2 regions of the Thiorhodovibrio litoralis genome follow, and region 2 is predicted to be linked to the other one. Evidence: predicted binding sites of a transcription regulator. Region 2 holds the regulator's gene; the other holds the start of a gene.
The links. The regulator FNR, encoded in region 2, switches genes on or off when oxygen is low (the NO sensors DNR and NnrR bind a similar motif). The targets are predictions, from matches to a motif close to TTGATNTANATCAA.
Positions count from the first base shown of each region.

Region 1 (4,462 bases), 540 kb from region 2:
GACCAGTGCGTCGGCTCTTGATGGTGGTGCGGCGAATGTACATGCACGCATGCTCCGCTGCGCGGGCGCGCGCGTCAATGGGGCTCCGTAATATTATGGCACTACATTTGGGTCGCCAGTTTCAAGTCACTGATCCGGCGGGATATTATTTTCTCTCCAGAGAAAACTTCAATGACTTACGCCGATTTTCGGCGTGGAAATGTTAAATATGGGATAGAGGTTCGTATTGCGCATAATTGGCTTCCGCTTCATCCTTTTGGCCCTGATGCGATGAGCATGACACAAGGCAATCGGATCTGCCTGCGTCGGGTTTCGCAATTCGGGCCTAACGATCCAGGGTTGCTGGCTATGTTGCCGCCAAGCTGCCGCATCTGCCTTTTCCCGCCGGTCGTTTTGATCTGGCCCTGGTGTCCCACCTATTGTTCACCTATTCGGAGCACATCGATGCCGCTGCGCATCGCGAGGCGATCACAGAGCTGATGCGCGTCAGTCGCGAGGTTCGCGTCTTTCCCCTGCTCACGCTCGCAGGCGCGGAATCGGCGCATCTGCCCGCTGTCATCGACCAAGCCGAAGCCAGCGGCTGGATAGCGGAGATCCTGACGGTGGATTATCAGTTTCAGCGCGGTGGCAATCGGATGCTGCGGCTGTCCGCGCCACCGATGTCCGACCTGATTCCGCCGGAGGAAAGTTTGAGCAGCATGCCAATTGATTTCCTCCATGGGCTTCTCCGCATTGCTGCTGAGAGCGTCGCTGGAGGATTAACCATCGACGCGGGGGGGGCATGTCATGCCACCCGATGATGCGCTGCTCTCCTGCCATGGTGCTTTAGGTTCCGTTGCGCCTGCTGGTCTCTTGCTTGTGCGACCAGGCGCCTCGTTGCCCCCCAGCAAAAGAGCAGGCCTTCAGCTAAGTGAACCTAGATGTAGCCTCGCAAACATAGGTTGGAGACGCCGACCTTGTTTCCAGGTTGGGAAGGCCGTTGATTCCGATCCCGGTCCAGTTGCAGGCTTGCACCGATCAGCCTGGCCGCCTGACCCGCTTGACTCGGATCAAGGCCATCTCCCCGAGCCTGGTTGCAGACTGTACTCCGCTGTCGCGCAGCGAAGGCCAATTGCTGGCCTGCGCCGCGCGCGATTGTTCCTGTCTCTCCTCACTGCCACCGGAGTGCGTCCATGTTCTGTAATCAATGCGAGCAAACCTTTCGTCAATCTGCCTGTGTGACCAGCCCCGGCGTCTGCGGCAAGAGCGAAGATGTGCAGTCCTTGCAGGAACTGCTGATTTTCGGCCTCAAAGGCATGGCCGCCTATGCCCACCATGCGCGCCGGCTTGGACAGTCCGATGAGACGGTCTCAGCCTTCATCGAAGAAGCCCTGTTCGCGACCATGACCAACGTGAATTTCGATGAAGACACCCTGCTGCACTATTGTCTGGAATGCGGCGAAAAGAATCTGCGTGTCATGCAACTGCTCGATGAGGGCCATATCGCCACCTTCGGCGCGCCCCGCCCGACCCGGGTCCGCGAGGGCACCTTAGCCGGCCCGGGCATCCTGATCACCGGCCATGATCTGCTCGATCTGTGGCAACTGCTCGAACAGCTCGAAGACACCGACATCAAGGTCTACACCCATGGCGAGATGCTGCCGGCGCACATGTACAGCAAATTTCAGGCGCATCCCAATCTCGCCGGCCACTATGGTGGCGCCTGGCAGGATCAGAAAAAAGAATTCGCCGATTTTCCCGGTCCCATCGTCGGCACCACCAATTGCGTGCTGATCCCCCCCGAGAGCTATCGCGAGCGGCTGTTCACCACCAATGCGGTGGCGGTCCCGGACGGTCAGCACATCAAAAACGGCGATTTCTCCGCCGTAATCGCCGCTGCGCGTACCTGCCCGCCATGCGAACAGCGACTCGGCGTGGAGCAGCCGGTGGGCTACCATCGCCAGGTGCTGCTCGAGCAGGCCGGTACGATTCTCGACGCCATCAAAGCCGGACAGATCAGCCATTTCTTCGTCATCGGCGGCTGTGACGGTGCCGAGAAGGGGCGCAACTATTTCACCGATTATGCCGCCGCCACGCCAGCCGACTCCTTCATTCTCACACTCGGCTGCGGCAAGTATCGCATTCGCGATCACGCCTACGGCGAGCATCTCGGCCTACCGCGGTTACTGGACATGGGCCAGTGCAACGATGCCTATGGCGCCATCATGGTGGCGGTAGCCCTGGCCGAGGCGCTGAAGTGCACGGTCAATGATCTGCCTCTGACTCTGGTCATCAGCTGGTTTGAACAAAAAGCCGTGGCGGTGCTGCTAACGCTGTTGCATCTGGGCGTGAAAGGCATCAACCTCGGCCCTCAGCCGCCGGCATTCATCACCCCGGGCGTATTTGCCCGTCTGCAAGCCGCTTATGATCTGCGCTTGACCAATGGCGATCCGCACGCGGATCTCAAACTCGCACTCGCCGCCTGAACCCAGGCCGAGGAGTTGCCCCATGAACAGCGTCAGCCTGCGCGAACAGCTCATTTCCGCACTGGGCGGTGGTGTTGGCATTTTGGCCACGGCGGCGCTTGCGCTTTGGCTGTTCCCGGCGGTTGACCCCGCCCTGCCCTGGCTGATTGCCTCCATGGGCTCCTCTGCGGTGCTGTTGTTCGCGGTTCCGCACGGGCCACTCTCCCAACCCTGGCCGCTGCTTGGCGGCCATCTTGTTTCGGCGCTGATCGGGGTGGCCTGTGCGCGTTGGCTCGGCACCGATCTCTGGAGCGCGGCCACCGCGGCGGGACTCTCCATCGGCGCCATGCATGCACTGCGCTGTCTTCATCCGCCCGGCGGTGCCACCGCGCTGACGGCCGTCATCGGCGGGCCGTCCATCACGTCGCTCGGCTTTGGCTTTGTGCTGATGCCTGTTGCGGTCAATGCACTCACCTTGCTGTTGCTCGCCGTGGTCTGGAATGCGCCCTGGCACTGGCGGCGTTATCCAGCCAACTGGCCCGCACGTTGGCGGCGAGACCAGGACAGCGGCGCCCCAGTTGCAGAGCCGGCCGCGCCCATGCCGCTGGAACATCGGCATCTTGCCGCCGCGCTGCGCGCGATGGACTCCTTCATCGATGTCTCGGAGCCGGATTTGCAGCGCATTTTTGCTTTGGCGACTGAGGAAGCGCGCCACACCCGCGCCGCAACGCCGCCGATTCGGGTGGGTCAAGCCTACAGTAATGGCAGCTTTGGCCAAGACTGGGAAATCCGCGAAGTCCTGGCGCTCGAGCAAGCTGCAAACGAACCCGTCACCCAGGTGCGCTTCCGCCGCTTGGCGGGCCAAGGCCGTCGCTGCGAGGGGGGATGCAGTCTGGAGACGTTTCGCGCTTGGGCGGTCCATGCGGTCGAGCGCGACGAGAACTCCTGGCGACCGATTGATCGCACGGAGCCGGAAGATTGAGCATCAAGGTGCACGGAGGATGTCATGCCACCCGATGAGGCACTGCGCCAGGCGCCGCTGCTCGCGCAACTGAGCGACCAACAACTCGAGCGTCTGCGCGCGAAGGCGCAGATTGTCCAGGTGCAGGCCGGGCAGTGGCTGTTTACCCAGGATGATCCGGCCGAATGCTTTTATTTTGTTCATTCGGGCCAGATCCGACTGTTTCGCCTCTCGGCCGAGGGCGAAGAGAAGATCATCGAACTGATCAGCGCCGGCCAGACCTTTGCCGAGGCGCTGATGTTCATGGGCACCGGCCGCTACCCTGTCTGCGCGGCCGCGCTGGTGCCGACGGAGCTCGTCGCCATTGACGCGGCGGACTTCACCGCCATGCTGCGCGAGTCGCCCGAGACCTGCTTTGCCTTGCTCGGCAGCTTGAGCCAACGCCTGCACGCGCTGATCGCCGAGATCGACAATCTGGCGCTGCATTCTGCGAGCGTGCGCTTTGCGCGCTGGTTGATTGCAGAATTGCCAATAGACACGGATCAGCTGACGCTCGCCTGGCCAAAATCGACGCTTGCCTCGCGCCTGACGATCAAACCTGAGACCTGGTCGCGCATTACCCGCCGGCTGTCCGAGCAGCAAGTGATCGCGGTCCATGGGCAGGTCATTCGCGTGCTTGATCGCAAGGCCCTGCAGCAACTTGGCGATTCGGGTGACCCGGTGCTGATACCAAGGCGTCAGGCCCGCAAAACCGGTTAGCAGCCAAAAATCATCAGCCGATCTCCAGCCTCACTGCCAGCGATGGCAAGGCAAGCGCCCCCAAACAGGTCAAATTCTGACAATGAATCCGACCGGATACTTGTTCATTCGATTCAACCATCACGGTGATACTCAACCCGCGCATGGCCGGGTCGAAGATATCAAAGACCCGGATGACTCGGTGGCTTCCAGAAAGCCGCGCAGGATGTCGATCAAACACGGCATACAGGCCATCCTGATGGCCTATTTGCTGTCAACGGGACCGGTGTTCGCGCAGGATGCGGCCTGCCATTGGATC
Region 1 is NZ_CP121473.1:3,676,089-3,680,550, forward strand. It holds gene Thiosp_RS16525 (IS1634 family transposase) at 1-43, opposite strand, end outside; gene Thiosp_RS16530 (hypothetical protein) at 408-800, shown strand; gene hcp (hydroxylamine reductase) at 1,173-2,465, shown strand; gene Thiosp_RS16540 (HPP family protein) at 2,488-3,426, shown strand; gene Thiosp_RS16545 (Crp/Fnr family transcriptional regulator) at 3,451-4,164, shown strand; gene Thiosp_RS16550 (hypothetical protein) at 4,370-4,462, shown strand, end outside.
Region 1: hcp (hydroxylamine reductase) is a predicted target of FNR. The motif match lies at 1,040-1,053, and genes of this name have one in related genera.

Region 2 (4,462 bases):
GCTAGTGGTATCTCTTAGAGCATTGCAGAAGGAGATACCGCTATGACAAAGAAATATGTAGTCCGTCTCAGCGATGAAGAGCGTGGTTTGTTGGAAGACCTGGTGAGCAAAGGGCAAGCGGCGGCGCAGAAGATCAAACATGCGAATGTATTGCTCAAGGTCGATGCCGAAGGGGCGAATTGGAGCGATGCACAAGCCGCTGAGGCGTTCGGTTGCGCGCCGCGCACTGTCTTCAGCATTCGCGAGCGGTTCGTCGAACAAGGATTTGAAGCGGCGCTTTCACGCAAGCAACGTGAGCACCCGAGCTGCGAGCCCCTGCTCGATGGGGAAAAGCAGGCGCGGTTGGTGCAAATTGCCTGTAGCGAGCCGCCTCCCGGATACGCGCGCTGGACGTTGAATTTACTCGCGGGGAAGTTGGTGGAACTGGATGTCGTTGAGAGCATCTCGGCACCCACGGTGATGCGCGCACTAAAAAAAACGCACTCCAACCGCATCGGCGCAAGTGCTGGGTGATTCCCCCCGGGGAAGACGCCGCCTTTGTGGCGCAAATGGAAGATGTCCTGGAGGTCTACCGCCGCCCCTACGACCCCAAGAAGCCAGTTGTCTGCATTGATGAACAACCGACCCAGTTGATTGCCGAGACACGCCAGCCCCTGCCGATGCAACCGGGCCAACCCGAACGCTACGATTATGAATATGAGCGCGCCGGTACGGCGGTGAACTTCATGATCACAGAACCCTTGGGGCAATGGCGCAAAGTCAGTGTGCGCGAAACCAAAACCGCGATCGATTTAGCCCAAGAAATCAAGACATTGCTGGACGTGGACTATCCCGACGCCGAGAAAGTCGTTATCGTCTGGGACAACCTCAATACGCATACGCCCGCCTCTCTGTACAAAGCCTTCCCACCTGAGGAAGCGCGGCGGTTGATCGAGCGCTTGGAAATCCACTACACACCAAAGCACGGCAGCTGGTTGGACATTGCCGAAATCGAACTCAGTGTCATGACCAAGCAGTGCCTAGACCGCCGCATCGGCGATATCGAAACGCTTCGCCGCGAAACCGCCGCCTGGGCAGAACAACGCAACGAGGCCCAAATCGGCGTCGACTGGCAATTCACCAACGACAAAGCGCGTGTGAAGTTGAAGCACTTATATCCGCAAGTTAAGCTGAAATGAGGTACTAGAACCAAAGGTCGTGCTTCAGCTCACCTTTTCAGCAAAGGTCCCGAAGTTGATAATGAAGTGGCTGGCAATGGCGGCGAAATAGCCGGCTGCGATATGGGGTGCCCATTTGAGGTGGCCAAAGAAGGTATACATCCCTTTCGACTGGCCCATCAGCGCCACGCCAGCGGCGGAGCCGATTGAGAGCAGGCTGCCGCCGATACCGGCGGTCAGGGTCACCAGCAGCCACTGCCCGTGGCTCATCTCGGGGTTCATGGTCAGTACCGCGAACATCACTGGAATATTGTCGACTACGGCTGAAAGAAGCCCGACCAAGGTGTTGGCGATGGTTGGCCCCATGCCGTCGTAGGCGAAATGGCTGACCAGCGACAGATAACCGATAAAGCCCAAGCCGCCAACGCACAGCACCACGCCGTAGAAAAACAGCAGAGTGTCCCATTCGGCGCGCGCCACTTTGTTAAAGAAGTTAAAGGGGATGCTGTCGACGATGTTTCCGGCACGCACGGTCGCGAGCTCACCGGTGCGATTGAGGTAGTAGCCGAAAAAGCCCAGGTAGGCCAGCCCGGTCATCATGCCCAGCACCGGCGGCAGATGGTAGTAGTTGTGGAAGCTCACCGCCGTGGCGATGGTTGCCATGAACAGCAGCACAACGCGGATGGCACCGCGTTTCATGCGCACGCGCTCGTCGCTGGCGGCGGGCTTGATGTTGGGAATTTCCTTGTGCATGAACCAGGCCGGCACCAAAAAGCTGATCAACGATGGAATGAACAAGCGGAAGAATTCGGCGAAGGGCACAAGGCCTTTCTGCCATACCATCAGGGTTGTGATGTCTCCGAACGGGCTAAAGGCACCGCCCGAGTTGGCGGCGATGACGATATTGATGCAAGCCAAGCCGACAAACTTCGGATTGTCCGCGCCGACCGCCATCACCACCGCGCACATCAGCAGTGCCGTGGTCAGATTGTCCGCCACCGGCGAGATGAGAAAGGCCATGAAGCCGGTCATCCAAAATAAAGTGCGGTAGCTAAAGCCCATGCGCAGCAGCCAGGAGCGCAAGGCGTCGAAGACGAGGCGCTCCTCCATGGTGTTGATATAGGTCATGGCGGCGAGCAGGAAGAGAAACAGCTCGCCATACTCCATGATGTTGTGCCGCACCGCTTCGGCCGGCGCATGTGACGAGCCATGGTGGGTGGAATAGTAGTAAGCCACCAGCAGCCAGATGAGGCCCGCCGCTAGCATGACCGGCTTGGATTTGGGGAGATGGGTGAACTCCTCGGTCATCACCAGGCCATAGGCGACGACAAAAATCAGCAGCGAGGTGAAGCCGACCCAGGTGGTGGTCAGATCCAGATGCGCGGCGCCAGACTCGGATGCCAGCAGAGCGCCGGAGAAGAACAACAGCAAGGTCGCCAACAGTGCAGTCGGGATGCTGATGGCCGGTCGCCCGATGCCGGGGAGGGCAGGTAGAAACCGCGAGGGCCGATTGCGAAGCTCGTGCATAACGAAAAACCCTGAGAAAAAACCGCAAATTTTAGCTGGTTTCGCGACAGCTTGTTTGGTTGCGCGCAATGCCGGCGAGATCCTCGAGCCTTGGCATGTTGCGAACTTGAACATGCTTGCGGTCGACATCCAGCAGGCGTTCGTCCTGAAAGCGGGTAAAGAGCCGGCTGACGGTCTCGACTGCCAGACCGAGGTAGTTGCCGATTTCATGGCGCGACATGCTCAGGTGGAAATCCGTTGTCGAAAGGCCCCGTTTCCCGAGTCGTTGCGACAGGCTCACCAGAAACGCAGCCAGGCGCTCCTCGGCATTGCGTTTGCCAAGCAGCATCAGCAGTTCGGATTCCTCGACGATCTCTTTGCTCAACAGCCGATAGAGCTGATGTTGCAGCGAGGGCAGGGTGGCGGCCAGTTCCTCAAGCCGCTTGAAGGGAACTTCGCAAATCGCCGAGGTCTCGAGAACCCGTGCCGAGCAAGAGTGAAAGTCCTGATCGATCGCATCCAGGCCGATTAGCTCGCCCGGCAGGTGGAAGCCGAGCACTTGTTCTCCGCCCTCAGGGCTTGGCGTATAGGTCTTGACCGATCCGGTCTTAACCACGAACAGCGACTGAAAACGTTCGCCGCCCTGAAAAATGTGTTCGCCACGATGCAGAGGGCGCGAGCGCTTGACCACGCTCTCCAGTCGTTCGACATCCTCGCTCGCCAGACCCATCGGCAAACAGAGCGCGTTGAGCGAGCAGTTGCGACAAGCCACCCGGATATTTTCAAACGAGATAATCTTTTCCTGACTCAAAGCGCTCCACTCCGTCTCGATTTTTTGCCATTGTGCAGCTGTCATTGACGGAGATCAAGAGACGCGAGCTGATCGACGCGCCGAATCAGCCGCCAGGGCATGCGCCAAACCATCCGGGTGCGCGCATTTGGCAGGTCAAAAATGGCGGGCAAAAAAAAAGCCGCGCCCACAGGGCGCGGCCTCATGCATCAAGCAAATGACTGCCTGAAGCGCCAGCTCGCGAGCGGTCTGCTCGCGAGAGGGCAGGTCAAGTCAACTTACTTGGACTCACCGCTGTTTGCCGGAGCGGCAGGAGCCGGCGCGCCATAGGGAGCACCGTAAGGAGCCGGAGGCGCATAGCCATAGCCCGGGCCGTAGCCGCCGCCGTAGGGTTGGCCATAGCCATAGGGGGCGTAGCCGTAGCCATAGTTGTCACGGCCATAGCCGTAACCGCGACCGCGACCATAACCGCGACCACCGCCACCGCCGGACATGCTGAAGTCCATGTTGCCATAACCGTCACCGAACATGTCACCGAGGCCATCGCCCCAGCCGTTGTTGTTGTAGCCGCCAGGGCCACCCCAACCGGGACCCCACCAAGCCTGCGCGGTACCCATCGAGAACGCAGCTGCGCCTACAATTGCTGCAGCGCCAAGCACTTTTGAAAACTTTCTCATTGTCTCTCTCCTGAATGGTTACGTCTTGCGGGATAAGCGGTTTATGTCACAACGAAACCGGGACTGCTTAAACGACCCAGGCTTTCTTGCCAAGGTTGGTCGCGTGGGCCGAGCCGTTGTCGTCAGTTGGCTCTTGCCCGTCCGACCGCTCCCGCGGCCCCGAGTTGCGTATTCGCCAAAGCGAATGGTCCCCGAGTATACGTGCAGGTTCCGAACTTGTGAAGTACCGTTCATGTCCCGTTGGCAAAAGTTTGCAATGCCAATTGTCACGAGGATGCCAAGGAGTGGCCGCGCGACATCGCTGCGCCCACGGGCGAAAACCCAGCACTAGC
Region 2 is NZ_CP121473.1:3,134,671-3,139,132, reverse strand. It holds one part of gene Thiosp_RS13930 (IS630 family transposase) at 43-469, shown strand; one part of gene Thiosp_RS13930 (IS630 family transposase) at 469-1,178, shown strand; gene nhaD (sodium:proton antiporter NhaD) at 1,203-2,684, opposite strand; gene fnr (fumarate/nitrate reduction transcriptional regulator Fnr) at 2,716-3,474, opposite strand; gene Thiosp_RS13915 (sulfur globule family protein) at 3,732-4,130, opposite strand.